Regions from separate parts of the Variovorax sp. OK605 genome, predicted to be linked through region 2. Evidence: riboswitches for the same ligand, from Rfam matches in the RefSeq annotation. Region 2 holds a riboswitch; each other region holds the start of a gene.

The links. Region 2 has a riboswitch for glycine ahead of BM013_RS11180 (D-amino acid dehydrogenase). Riboswitches for the same ligand answer to the same signal wherever they lie in the genome.
Region 1: another riboswitch for glycine. It lies ahead of BM013_RS05510 (ABC transporter substrate-binding protein); the one in region 2 lies ahead of BM013_RS11180 (D-amino acid dehydrogenase).
Region 3: another riboswitch for glycine. It lies ahead of gcvT (glycine cleavage system aminomethyltransferase GcvT); the one in region 2 lies ahead of BM013_RS11180 (D-amino acid dehydrogenase).

The regions. Positions count from the first base shown of each region.
Region 1 covers NZ_FOWL01000002.1:240,462-245,024, reverse strand. The annotation lists gene BM013_RS05520 (ABC transporter permease) at 1-314, opposite strand, end outside; gene BM013_RS05515 (ABC transporter permease) at 334-1,275, opposite strand; gene BM013_RS05510 (ABC transporter substrate-binding protein) at 1,298-2,881, opposite strand; glycine riboswitch at 3,022-3,146, opposite strand; gene BM013_RS05505 (hypothetical protein) at 3,340-4,116, opposite strand; gene BM013_RS05500 (ABC transporter ATP-binding protein) at 4,195-4,563, shown strand, end outside.
Region 2 covers NZ_FOWL01000003.1:635,117-639,679, reverse strand. The annotation lists gene BM013_RS11185 (FIST signal transduction protein) at 1-1,141, shown strand, start outside; gene BM013_RS11180 (D-amino acid dehydrogenase) at 1,180-2,481, opposite strand; glycine riboswitch at 2,572-2,686, opposite strand; glycine riboswitch at 2,723-2,813, opposite strand; gene rfbB (dTDP-glucose 4,6-dehydratase) at 2,940-4,013, shown strand; gene rfbD (dTDP-4-dehydrorhamnose reductase) at 4,010-4,563, shown strand, end outside.
Region 3 covers NZ_FOWL01000014.1:163,373-167,935, forward strand. The annotation lists gene gcvP (aminomethyl-transferring glycine dehydrogenase) at 1-729, opposite strand, end outside; gene gcvH (glycine cleavage system protein GcvH) at 861-1,232, opposite strand; gene gcvT (glycine cleavage system aminomethyltransferase GcvT) at 1,311-2,492, opposite strand; glycine riboswitch at 2,546-2,658, opposite strand; glycine riboswitch at 2,671-2,761, opposite strand; gene BM013_RS30180 (hypothetical protein) at 2,796-3,365, opposite strand; gene BM013_RS30185 (MFS transporter) at 3,575-4,563, opposite strand, start outside.

The DNA of each region.
Region 1 (4,563 bases), on a different contig from region 2:
TCGCGGCCCAGGCTGTCGGTGCCCATGACGAACAGGTGCTCGAAGGTGTCGCCGGCCAGGCTGTTGAACTCGCCGCGCGTGCCCGGCAGGATGTTCGAGCTGCCGGGGTCGATGGCGGTCGGGTCGATGGTGCCGAGCCACGGCGCGGCCAGCGCGATGAGCACCAGCAGCACCAGCACGCCGCCGCCGGCGCGCACCGACCCGTTGGCCAGGATGCGCTTGAGCAGCGAGCGGCGCCTGGGCGGCGGCAGTGCCTCCACGGCGCCGTCGGATGCAGGCCCCGGGGGGGCGAGGGAAAGAGACGAATCGGTCATGGTATTTCTTCGTGGCGGTTCAATACCGGATGCGGGGGTCGAACACCAGGTAGCTCACATCGATCAGCAGATTGATGAGCACATAGATGACGGAGAAGAACAGCGTGATGCCCTGGATCAGCGGAAAGTCGCGCGAGAGCACCGCGTCGACCGTGAGCTGGCCGAGCCCCGGAATGGCGAACACCGTCTCGGTGACCACCACGCCGCCGATGAGCAGCGCAATGCCGATGCCGATCACCGTGACGATGGGAATCGCCGCGTTGGCCAGCGCATGGCGCATCAGCAGGCGCGTCTCCGATATGCCCTTGGCGCGCGCCGTGCGGATGTAGTCCTCGGTCATGGCCTCGGCCACCGCCGCGCGCGTGACGCGCGCGATCAGCGCCACGTAGATGATCGACAGCGTGATCGACGGCAGGATCAGGTGCTTGAGCCACAGCAGCGGCCCCTGGCTCAGCCGCGCGTAGCCCTGCACCGGCAGCCACTGCAGGTGCAGCGCGAAGATCCAGATGAGCACGTAGCCGATGACGAAGGCGGGTATCGAGAAACCCATCACCGAGAAGCCCATGAGCATGCGGTCGAGCCACCCGCCATGGCGCCACGCGGCGATCACGCCCAGCGGCACCGCGATGAGGATGGTGACCACCAGCGTCACCGCGGCCAGCGACACCGTGGCCTCGATGCGCTGGCCGATCAGCTCGGTCACGGTCTTCTTCATGAAGTACGACTCGCCCAGGTTGCCCTGCAGCAGCTGCGCGCTCCAGTGGAAGAACTGCACGGGCAGCGACTGGTTCAGGCCCAGCTGCTCGCGCACCCTGGCGATGTTCTCGCTGGTGCCGCTGTCGCCCACGATGGCGGCCGCGGGGTCGCCGGGCGCGAGCCGCAGCATCAGGAAGACGATCAGCGCGACGATGACGAGCACCGGCACGGTCGAGAGAATGCGGCGTGCAAGAAAGAGCAGCATGGGCGGGTCCCGTGAGGCGGGCTCAGTTCTTCTTCAGGTTCCAGAACACGCCGACCGGCGAGCGCACCACGCCGCTCACCACGCCCTTGCGGTAGGCCGTGAGCGGCTTGTATTCGCCGATGGGCGCGTAGATGCCGGTGTCGTACACGCGCTGCTGGATGGCCGTGGCCAGTTCCTTGCGCTTGGGTTCGTCGGCCGTGGCGAGGAACTCCGACTTCAGCTGCTCGAGCTTGTCGTCGGTGGCCCAGCCGAACCAGCCCTTGTCGCCGGTGCCGGTGAGCGGTGCGAAGAACATCGGGTTCATGTTGTCGGCAATGCCCCAGCCGGTGATGAAGAGGTTCCAGCCGCCGTTGGTGACCGGGTCTTTCTTGGCGCGGCGCGTGACCAGCGTGGGCCAGTCCATCGACTGCATGTCGACGTTGAAGCCGGCCTGCTTGAGCAGCTGCGCCATCACCGGCGGAAACTTGTTGAGCACCGCGAAGTCGGCCGGGAACATCAGCACCACGGGCTTGCCGTCATAGCCGGCTTCCTTCAGCAGCGCCTTGGCCTTCTCGAACTGCGGCTTGCCGGTGAAGTAGCCGGTCTTGTCGGTCGCGAAGGTCGAGCCGCACGGGTAGATGGAGGCGCAGCTGTTGTACAGCTCCTTGTGCACCAGCTGGGCGCGCATGAGCGCCTCCTGGTTGATGGCCATGAACGCGGCCTGCGCGATCTTCGGGTTGTCGAAGGGTGGGATCAGGTGGTTCAGGTGCAGCGCGAACGAGCCCTTGGACACCGGGCTGTCGAGCGTGATGGCGGGGTTGTTCTTCAGCGCCGTGTACTGCTCGGAGGGCACCCACTCGATCATGTCGACCTCGCCGTTGGCCAGCGCGTTGGCCTGCGTCTGCGCGTCCTTCAGGATGATCCATTCCATGCGGTCGACGTACACGTTCTTGCCGCCGGCGGTGCCCGAGGGCGCCTCGGTGCGCGGCACGTACCTGGTGTTCTTCAGGTAGACGATCTTCTCGCCGGGGCGGTACTCGTCCTTCTTGAAGATGTACGGGCCCGAGCCGGTGGCGTCGTCGATCTGCTTGTCGGCGGGCGTGGCGGCCACGCGCGCGGGCATGATGAAAGGCGGGTTCGACGAAGGCTTGCTCAGCGCGTCGAGCACCATGCCGAAGGTGTCCTTGAACACCAGCTTGAAGGTGTTGGCGTCGACCGCCTCGGCCTTGTCGAGCGCGGCGAACATCTTCTGGCCCAGGCCGTCGCGCTGGCCCCAGCGCTTGAGCGAGGCGAGCACGTCTTCCGAGGTGACGGGCTTGCCGTCGTGGAAGGCCAGGCTCTTGCGCAGCGTGAAGGTCCAGGTCTTGCCGTCGGGGCTGGTCGTGTACTTGTCGACCATCTGCGGATGCACCTTGCCCTGCTCGTCCACGCCGAACAACGTGTCGTAGACCATGTAGCCGTGGTTGCGCGTGATGAAGGCGGTGGTCCAGATCGGGTCGAGGATCTTCAGGTCGGACTGCGGCACCAGGCGCAGCACCTTGCCGGTGTCCTGCGCGAAGGTGGTGGCTGCCGCCGCGGCCAGCAGGGCGCCCGCGAAGATGGCTTTCAGTCGTCGTTTCGTCAGCATGGGTCAGTTCTCCGGTTGAAAAAGGGGGACGCGAAAACGGGCAACGCCAGGAACACATGCGTCGTGTGGCGTTGCGGAAAACAAGTCATGGAAACAAGGAGGCTCCGGAAGCGAACACGGACACCCCGCGCTCTGCGCGGCGTGCCCCTGCTGTCCTTTTGCCTGAGAGATTCACCCCGCGCGCACATCGCACAGGGCTTGCCCCTTCGGCGGCTGCCCTCGGTCCCTGCAACGGGTCCGGTCAGCGCTCTCCAGCGTTAGAAAAATCCAGTCTTGGGACCTGAGCGTTCTGGGCTATCGCCTTCGGTAATGCACTAACTCGAAGCATCGAGCCGGCATTTCTCCTGGATGGATTTCTCCAAAGCAGTTTGCGTGCCACTCGGCGCGATGCGCGTGGCCCTCCGCTGCGCGCACGGTGCGCGTGCGCCGCGCACACGGTGCGCCGTACGCCTTTGTATTTACTGCGGCCCGCCGCAGAAGCCCGCGCGCTCGGTGGTCTTCGCGGTGAAGCGGATGCGCGAGCTGACCGCGGCGCTCTGCGGTTCGTTCTGGCCCCACTCGGTCTGCAGCCACGTGTACTGCCAGTCGTACAGGCCACCGGGTTTCGCGGCTTCGCCGTAGGCGATGCGCAGGCTGCCGTTGCTCTCGTCGTGGCAGTGCCTGGAGGTCTTGTATTCCTTCTCGCTGAAGCAGGCGCGGATCATCTTGAAGCACGAGAAGGGAATGTCTTCGTGCACGGCCTTGCCGTCCTCGAGCGGCACGAAGTCGGCGGTGTCGAACGAGGCGCCGCCGCCCGAGTACATCTCCGACACGGTCTGCAGCACGGCCACCGCCCACTTGCCTTCGGCCAGCGGATAGAGCGCGGGCGCGAGCGACAGGCGGGTCTCGGGCGCGCCCGCGTTGTCCTCCTTCCTGACGGACTCGGCGTAGGCCGGGAATTCGTACATGCGGTCGAGCTGCCAGCCCTTCGCGTCGGTGGTGCGCTTGACGCGCGCCATGGCCAGCGGCTGCGCGGAGAGCACGACGAAATCGCCCGGCGTTGCGCCGCGTGGGCGGTACAGGCCCAGCTGCTGCACGTCGCACGGCTGCGGCAGCAGGGCGCACAGGCGCGCACGCCATTGCGCATCGACCGACTCGGGCTTCTTCACCACCTCGAACACCTGCGCGGACGGCGCGGCGAGCATCGGGCCGGCGAACAACGACACGAGGAGACCGGTGGCGAGCAGCTTTTTCATGGAGCCGAATGGTAGCCACGGCGGGCGCCTTTCGTGCGGCCGGCTGCACAAGCTCGCTTGGTACAGTCGGCCGCGACCATGAACCCACCTACCCCCCTCCTCCAGATCGGCGCGCTCGGCTTCGCGTACCCCGGCCAGCCCGCCATCGCCTCGAACTGGAGCGCCGCCATCGGCCCCGGCGTGACGCTGCTGTACGGCGACACCGGCGCGGGCAAGTCGGCGCTGCTGCAGGTGATCGCGGGCGCGCTGCCCGCCACCGGCGAGCTGAGCGTGGCGGGCACCAGCCTGGCCGCGTCGCCCGAGGCCTATCGCCGCAACGTCTTCTTCGTCGACCCGTCCACCGACCGATTCGACCAGGCCACGGTGCACCAATGCACCGCCGCGCTGCGCGAGGGCGACGCGGGCTTCGACGACGCCCGCTGGCAGGCGCTGGTCGAAGGCTTCTCG
Region 2 (4,563 bases):
CCACTATGCGAGCGACGCGCAGGACATCCTCGACCACCTGAGCGCCGAGCTGCCCGAGGTCACCGACTGGTCGGGCACCGTCGGCATCGGCGTGTCGGCCAACAACGCCGAGTATTTCGACGAGCCCGGCATCAGCCTGATGCTGTGCGCGCTGCCCAGCGACCAGTACCGCGTGTTCTCGGGCGTGGCGCCGCTGGGCAACTCGGAAATGAGCGGCTTCGAGGCGCACACCGCGCTGGTCCACGCCGACCCCGCAACGCCCGACCTGGCCGAGCTGATCGGCGAGATGGCCGGGCGCACCGACACTGGCTACCTGTTCGGCGGCCTGACCTCGGGCCGCGGCAGCGCGCTGCAGTTCGCGATCGGCGGCAACGGCAACATCCGCGGCCACGGCGCGGCGGGCGGCGTGTTCTCGGGCGGCTTGTCGGGCGTGGTGTTCGGCGAGGGCGTGCGGCTGGTGTCGCGCGTCACGCAGGGCTGCCAGCCGCTGCGCTCGGGGGCGGGGCGCCAGCGCGAGATCACCGAGGCCGACGGCAACCTGCTGCTCAGGCTCGACGGCGAACCGGCGCTCGACGTGCTGCTGGCCGACCTGCAGGTGTCGCTCGAGCGGCCGCAGGAAGCCATCGACGCCGTGCGCAACACGCTGGTCGGTCTGGCCGACGCGGGCAGCGACGGCATCCGCCGCACCGGCGACCTGGGGGCCGACGTGCTGGTGCGCCACATCATCGGCCTGGACCCCACGCGGCGCGGCATCGCCATTGCCGACACCGCCGAGGCCGGCATGCGGCTGACCTTCTGCCGCCGCAACGCGCAGGCCGCCCGGGCCGACCTGATGCGCATCTGCGCGGAAATCCGTGAAGAGCTGGAGCCCGAAGAACAGACGCTGGCCACCGCGCGCGCCGTGGCCGCCGGCGAGGCCGAGGCGGCGCCGCACCCGGCGCGGCGCATTGCCGGCGCGGTGTACGTGAGCTGCTCCGGCCGCGGCGGACCGCACTTCGGCGCGCCGGGCGCCGAGCTGCAGATCGTGCGGCACGCGCTGGGCGATGTGCCGTTGGTCGGCTTCTTTGCCGCGGGTGAAATCGCCCGGCACCACCTGTATGGCTATACCGGGGTGCTGACGGTGTTCACCAGCAACGACTGAAGCGAACGCCGCAGTCCGGTCACCAAGCCATCAGGCGGTCAGGCCGGCTGCAGCACGCGCGGCTGCGGTGCCGGCATGCCGGTGAACGCGAAATCGACCTCGGGCGCCAGCCCGCTCACGATGCGCGCGATCGACTTGCCCGAGCCGCAGGCGTGGGTCCAGCCGAGCGTGCCGTGGCCGGTGTTGAGGAACAGGTTCTGCAGCTTCGTCTTGCCGATCAGCGGCACGTTGCTCGGCGTGGCGGGGCGCAGGCCGGTCCAGAACTGGGCCTGCGTGGTGTCGCCGGCGCCGGGGAACAGCGCTTCGACGCGGCGCACGATGGCTTCGCAGCGCACCTGGTTCAGGTCGCGGTCGTAGCCGTTGAGCTCGGCCGTGCCGGCGATGCGCAGGCGGTCGCCGGACTCGGACGTGTAGCGCGAGAACACCAGCTTGAACTCGTCGTCGGTCAGCGAGACCTGGTGGGCCTTGGAGGCGTCTTTCACGGGCAGCGTCACCGAATAGCCCTTGGCCGGGTAGATCGGCAGCCGGATGCCCAGCGGCGCCGCGAGCAGCGGGCTCAGCGAGCCCATCGCCATCACGAACGCGTCGCCGCGGATGCGCTGGAAGCGGCCTTCGTTGTCGGTGGCTTCGACGTGGTCGATCTTGCCGCCGGCTTCGCGCAGCGCGGTGATGGTGTGGCTCATCAGGAACTTCACGCCGGCCGCCGCCGCGAGCTTGCAGAGTTCGCGCGCGAAGCGGTTGGCGTCGCCGGATTCGTCTTCGGCCGTGAAGGTGGCGCCGGCCAGCTTCGGGCGGATGTGGGCGAGGGCGGGCTCGATCTTCACGGCCTCGTCGGCCGAGATGACCTGGCGCTCGCAGCCCAGGGCGCGCATCTGCTCGGCGGGGGCAAGGGCGCCGTCGAATTCCTTCTGCGTCGTATAGAAGTGCAGGATGCCCTGGGTGCGCTGGTCGTAGGCCAGATGGGTGTCGCGACGCAATTGCTGCAACATGTCGCGGCTGTATGTACCCAAACGAACGATCTGCTCGATGTTGTGGCGGGTGCGCGCCGGGGTGCATTCGCGCAGGAACTGCAGGCCCCAGAGCCACTGGCGCATGTCGGCGCGGATACGGAAGAGCAGCGGGGCGTCCTCCTTGCCCAGCCATTGCAGCACCTTGAGCGGTGCGCTGGGGTTGGCCCAGGGTTCGGCATGGCTGACCGAGATCTGCCCGCCGTTGGCGAAGCTGGTTTCGGCGGCGGGGGTGGCCTGCCGGTCGATCACGGTCACGTCGTGGCCGAGTTGCTGGAGGTAGTAAGCCGAGGTCACGCCGAGCAGGCCGGCGCCAAGAACGATCACGCGCATTTCAAGTACCTTTGAGGTTGCAGCGCTTGAACGACGGGCGTGGTGTGCTATTGAATCAATAGCAGGCAACCGGACGGCCGTGTCCAAGTTGCCGCTCCCCCTGTCCTCGGTACCTGAGAGATTCACCCGCTGCGCCCGCAGCGGGTTTGCTCCTTCGGTGCGTCACGGCCATGAAATGGCGTGGCGGCTCTCCAGACGGCGTTTCAGTTGATGCAGTACTGACCCCTTGCCGAAATCCTCCATCGGGACTTCGTCGGGCCGACCTGAGCGTTTATGGGAGTTTGCGCCTTCGGTAGGGCCACCGGGGTGGCCCGCTCTCCTGCAGTGGGCGCGATTGTAGGCGGGGGCTGCGTGGCTGCCAACCCGCCGGTTTTTGGGCGCCGGGCCGATGGGATAATGGCCGGTTGATCATTCGTGATTTGCCGCAGGGCGAGTTTTCACAACATAAAAGGGACCCCATGATCCTGGTTACCGGCGGCGCCGGCTTCATTGGCGCCAATTTCGTACTCGACTGGATCGCGAACAGCGACGAGCCGGTCGTGAACCTCGACAAACTGACCTACGCGGGCAACCTCGAGACCCTCGCGTCGCTCAAGGGCAACCCGAAGCACATCTTCGTGCAGGGCGACATCGGCGACAGCGCACTGATCGACCGCCTGCTGGCCGAGCACAAGCCGCGCGCCGTCGTGAACTTCGCCGCGGAATCGCACGTCGATCGCTCGATCCACGGCCCCGAGGATTTCGTGCAGACCAACGTGCTCGGCACCTTCCGCCTGCTCGAATCCGTGCGCGGCTTCTGGAGCGCGCTGCCGGCCGACGAGAAGACCGCCTTCCGCTTCCTGCACGTGTCGACCGACGAGGTCTACGGCTCGCTCTCGAAGACCGACCCCGCCTTCACCGAAGAACACAAGTACGAGCCCAACAGCCCGTACTCGGCCAGCAAGGCCGCCAGCGACCACCTCGTGCGCGCCTGGCACCACACCTACGGCCTGCCCGTGCTGACCACGAACTGCTCGAACAACTACGGCCCGTTCCACTTCCCCGAGAAGCTGATCCCGCTGATGATCGTCAACGCGCTGGCCGGCAAGAACCTGCCCGTGTACGGTGACGGCATGCAGGTGCGCGACTGGCTCTATGTGAAAGACCACTGCAGCGCCGTTCGCCGCGTGCTCGAAGCGGGCAGGCTGGGCGAGACCTACAACGTGGGCGGCTGGAACGAGAAGCCCAACATCGAGATCGTCAACACCGTGTGTGCGCTGCTCGACGAGCTGCGCCCCCGCGCCGACGGCAAGCCGTACAAGGAGCAGATCGCCTACGTCACGGACCGCCCGGGCCATGACCGCCGCTACGCCATCGACGCGCGCAAGCTCGAGCGCGAACTCGGCTGGAAGCCCGCTGAAACCTTCGACACCGGCATCCGCAAGACCGTCGAGTGGTACCTGGCGAACAGCGAGTGGGTGAGCAACGTGCAGAGCGGCGCCTACCGCGAATGGGTCGAGAAGCAATACGACGACGCAAAGGCCGCCACATGAAGCTGCTGCTGCTGGGCAAGGGCGGACAGGTCGGCTGGGAATTGCAGCGCAGCCTGGCGCCGCTCGGCGAACTGGTTGCGCTCGATTTCGACAGCACGGATTTCCGCGCCGACTTCAGCCGCCCCGAGCAGCTGGCCGACACGGTGCTGAAGGTGCGCCCCGACGTCATCGTGAACGCCGCTGCGCACACGGCCGTCGACAAGGCCGAGAGCGAGCCCGAGTTCGCGCGCAAGCTCAACGCCACGTCGCCCGGCGTCGTGGCCGAAGCGGCCCAGCAGATCGGTGCGCTGATGGTGCATTACTCGACCGACTACGTCTTCGACGGCAGCGGCAGCAAGCCCTGGAAGGAAGACGACGCGACGGGTCCGCTCAGCGTGTACGGCCAGACCAAGCTCGAAGGCGAACAACTGGTGGCGCAGAACTGCGCGAAGCACCTGATCTTTCGTACGAGCTGGGTGTACGCGGCGCGCGGCGGCAACTTCGCCAAGACCATGCTGCGGATCGCCAAGGAGCGCGACAAGCTGACCGTCATCGACGACCAGTTCGGCGC
Region 3 (4,563 bases), on a different contig from region 2:
CGCGTGGCCCGCGAGCGGGCGCAGGTCGTGCACATGGCCGGTGGTGGCGGGGTACTGCGCGAGCACGCCGAAGAACTCGCCGCTCACCATCAGCAGCGGCAGCGTTTCCGACACGGTGCTGACCTTCACCTCGATGCCCAGCGGCGCGGCGCGCGTCTTGATGACTTCGATGGTCTGCGGATGGCAGTCGCCCGAGACCAGGAACACGTTGCTCTTGCTCTTCACGCTGCGCTTGGCCAGCGTCATGGCCTCGGCCGCGGCGGTGGCTTCGTCGAGCATCGACGCGTTGGCGATGGCCATGCCCGTGAGGTCGCACACCATCGTCTGGAAGTTCAGCAGGGCTTCCATGCGGCCCTGCGAGATCTCGGCCTGGTAGGGCGTGTAGGCCGTGTACCAGGCGGGGTTCTCCAGGATGTTGCGCAGGATCACGCCCGGCGTGTGCGTGCCGTAGTAGCCCTGGCCGATGAAGTTCCTGAACACCTTGTTCTTCGACGCCATCGCCTTCAGCTCGGCCAGCGCGTCGGCTTCGGTCACCGGCGCGGGCAGGCGCATCGGCTTGCTCCTGCGGATGGCCGCGGGCACGATGCCGTCGATGAGCTCCGCGCGCGTCGTCGAGCCGATCACCGGCAGCATGCGCGCCTCGTCCGCCGCATCGATGCCGATGTGGCGGGCAAGGAATTCTTCGGCGTTCTCTAGTTCTTGCAAAGAGGGAAGGGCGGGCGTCGGCATGGCGGTGACTGTCTATCGGCGTTAATAAAAGAACTCAGCGGTCGCCGCCGGGCCGCCCCAAGGCGGACCGCGCCTTCCCCATGGGGGATGGAGAAGCACACGAAGTGGCAAGCCGAGGGGCAAACATCATTTCAGGATTCGGCGGCGAACTTGTCGTACGACGCGGCGTCGAGCAGGGCGTCGAGCTGCGCGGGTTCGCTCAGCTTGACCTTGAAGAACCAGCCGCTGGCCAGCGGGTCGCTGTTGGCGAGCGAGGGGTCGGCGCGCAGCGCTTCGTTCACTTCGGTGACTTCGCCCGACACGGGCATGAACACATCGGCGGCGGCCTTGACCGATTCGACGACGCCGGCGACTTCGCCTTGCGCGAAGCTCTTGCCGACTTCAGGCAGGTCGACGAACACCACGTCGCCCAGCGCATCCTGCGCATGCACGGTGATGCCGACGGTGGCCGCGTCGCCTTCGGCCGACACCCATTCGTGGTCCTTGGTGTACTTGATGCTCATGGAAAACTCCTCGTGGAAAAAATGTTTCGGGGTGCAGAGCCTAACGGGGCTCGGTGTGCATCAACCGCGTCAGCCGCGTCAACCACGGTAGTAGCGGGTGGGCACGAAAGGCATGGTGGACACTTCCATCGGCACCGGCTTGCCGCGCACGATGGCCTGCACGCGCGTGCCGGGCTGCGAGAACGCGGTGGCCACGTAGCCCATGGCCACGCAGCGGTCGGCCGTCGGGCCGAGCAGGCCGCTGGTGACGATGCCGATGTCATGGCCTTCGAAGGACTGCAGCACGGTCCCGTCGCGCACCGGAATGCGCTCCAGCGCCACCAGTCCCACGCGTTTGCGCTTGAGCGTGTCGTGGTCGGTGTGGCCGGCCGCGCCCGCGGTGGCCGCGGCCAGCTGCGCCAGGATCTTCGCGGCGCCGGGGAAGCCGCCTTCGCGCGCGCCGCCCGCGCGGCGCACCTTCTGCATCGCCCAGTTGAGCGAGGCCTCGACCGGCGTGGTGGTGGTGTCGATGTCGTTGCCGTACAGGCACAGGCCGGCTTCCAGGCGCAGCGAATTGCGCGCGCCGAGGCCCACGGGCTTCACCTCGGGCTGGGCCAGCAGCAGGCGGGCCAGCGCGTCGGCGTCCTTGGCGGCCACCGAGATCTCGAAGCCGTCTTCGCCGGTGTAGCCGCTGCGGGTGACGAAGGCGTCGACCTTGACTTTGTCATCGCCGATCTGCACCGCGCCGCCGGTCATGAACACGAAGCGCTCGATGCCGGGCGACAGCCGCGCCAGCGTGGCCGCGGCCTGCGGGCCCTGCAGCGCCAGCAGGGCGTGGTCGGGTAGGGGCTGCACGTCGCAGCGGCCGCCGATCTTCTGCTGGATGTGGGCGATGTCGGCCACCTTGCAGGCGCCGTTGACGATCACGAAGAGCGAGCCGTTGCCTTCGTTGAAGAACATCAGGTCGTCGAGGATGCCGCCTTCGTCGTTCAGCAGCAGGCCGTAGCGCTGCTTGCCGGCGGGCAGGTCGACCACGTCGACGGGCATCAGGGTTTCGAAGGCGGCGGCGGCGTCGGGGCCCACCAGGCGCAGCTGGCCCATGTGGGAAATGTCGAACAGGCCGGCCGCGTCGCGCGTGTGCTTGTGCTCGGCCATCAGGCCGGCGGGGTACTGCACCGGCATCGAGTAGCCCGCGAAGGGCACCATGCGGGCGCCGAGCGCCACGTGGAGGTCGTACAGCGGCGTCTTGAGAAGGGTGTCGGAGGCGGAAGAAGCAGCCACGGGGCTCTCCAGAGGGCAAAAGGGGCAGACGAAATCCATGACGCAAGCCATGGGCCACCCCTGCTGTCCGCTTTACCTGAGAGATTCACCCCACGATCGGGGTTTGCTCCTTCGGTGGGCCGGTGCACCGTTTCGGGTGCCGCGGCCTCTCTCCAGCAAGGAAACGCCGGTGTTCACCGGCGCCTTGTCAGTCCTTTTGCCTGAGCGTTCGGGAATCCCCTGCGCCTTCGGCGGCCCCGTCGTGCGGGGCTCTCTCCTGACCCGGGCGAGTGTAGTGGATCGCGCGGGGCCCAGGTTTTTGTTTCAGTGAACGATCTCGGCCGGCGGCAGCAGCCGGTCGATGCGCTCGCGCAGCGATTCGGCGCGCTCCGGACCGGCGGTCTTCTCGACCTCGCTGAGCATCAGCGCGGCGATGGTCAGCATCGCGTCGCGGTCGCGCGCCTCGCGCAGGGCGTCGCGCATCTGCAGCGCGAACCTGGGGTCGCGGCGCACGAACATGCGCTCGCACATGTCGAACAGGAACATGCGCGTGGTGGCCAGCGAGCGCTTGCCGTCGAAGCTGTCGGCCGAGGTGCTGACCTGGATCGGTTCCGCGACCGGGGCGGCCGCAGCCGCAGCCTGGGCCTGGGCCTGCGCCGCCTGCGCGGCGGCTGCTGCCGCGGCGGCGGCCGCCTGGGGGTCCTGCAGGTAGCCGCGCTGCACCAGCGCCAGCAGCGCCTGCTCGGCCTCGTCCCGGGTGGTGAACAGCGGACTGAAGTCGGTCAGCGAGCGCCGGCCGTCGGCCATCAGCAGCAGCGCGCGCTCACGCTGGGTGAGCGTGCGCTGGCCGCCCTGCAGTTCGTCGCGCGCCTTGTCGGTCTTGGTGGGAAGCATGCAGCCACAGCCTTGGGGAATCGAGGACTGCAGCATCGTTGCAAGTGGTGACACCTTCATGAACCATTCGACTTACAGGGCCACAAGCTCAGCCGCCTGCGCTTTCCTTGCGGATGAGCCAATGGTTGCGCGCGCGTTCAACCCATTCAACCCATTCAACCCGTTCAACCCGTTCAACCCGTTCAACCCGTTCAACCCGTTCAACCCGTTCAGGCCGCGGCACCCTCCACGCCCGCGCCCATCGGCTGCATCGACCGGTTGCGCAGCCGCAGCGCGAGCACCGTGGCCACGCACAGCACGCACAACACGGCGGTCAGCGTGACGCCCAGGCCGCGCGCGTCCGACAGCATGCCGAACAGCGGCGACACCAGCCCGCCCACCGACAGCGCCAGCCCGAGCGTGATGCCGCTGGCCGTGGCCGGGTTGCGCGGCAGGTAGTCCTGCGCCAGCGTCACCTGCGCGGCGAAGGGCAGGAACATGCTCATGCCGAGCAGCGCGGTGCAGGCCAGCGCCCAGCCGGCCGAGGGCGCGAGCACCAGGCCGGCCAGCGCCGGCAAGGCGAGCAGGTAGCCCGCGCGAATGGTGCCCATGCGCCCGATGCGGTCGCCCAGCCAGCCGCCGAGCAGCGTGCCCACCGCGCCCGCGGCGGTGAAGGCCGTGAGCGCCGCGGCGCCCTGGAAAGCCGTGCCGTGCAGGTCGCGCGTGATGCGCAACGAGAGCATCGACAGCACCGTGACGTACGGGATCGACCAGCCCACGATGGTCGCCACCAGCCAGCCGAAGGCGCGCCAGTCGTTGGGCGGCTTCGCCACTGCGGCGCCGGCCTTGCGCGCGGCGGCCGAAGCGGCCGCCGCGGCGCTGCCCGCGCGCCCCGTGCTGGCCAGCAGCCAGACCACCCCCATCACCACCGCCGGCACGCCCAGCAGGTAGCTGCGCGACAGGCTGCCGCCGCCCACCGCCGTGGCCGCCAGCACCGGCGCGAATGACGCGCCGATGGTGCCGCCCACCGAGAACACGCTCATCGCCTTCTGCGACGCACCGCCCGCCGCGCGCGCCGCCACCGTGGCCGGCGGGTGGTAGGCCGCGATGCCCAGGCCGCACAGCGCAATGGCGATCCAGGTCAGCAGGTAGCTCTGGCTCAGCCCCGCCAGCACCACGCCCAGCGCGGCCACCAGGAAGCCCGTGGGCACCAGCCAGC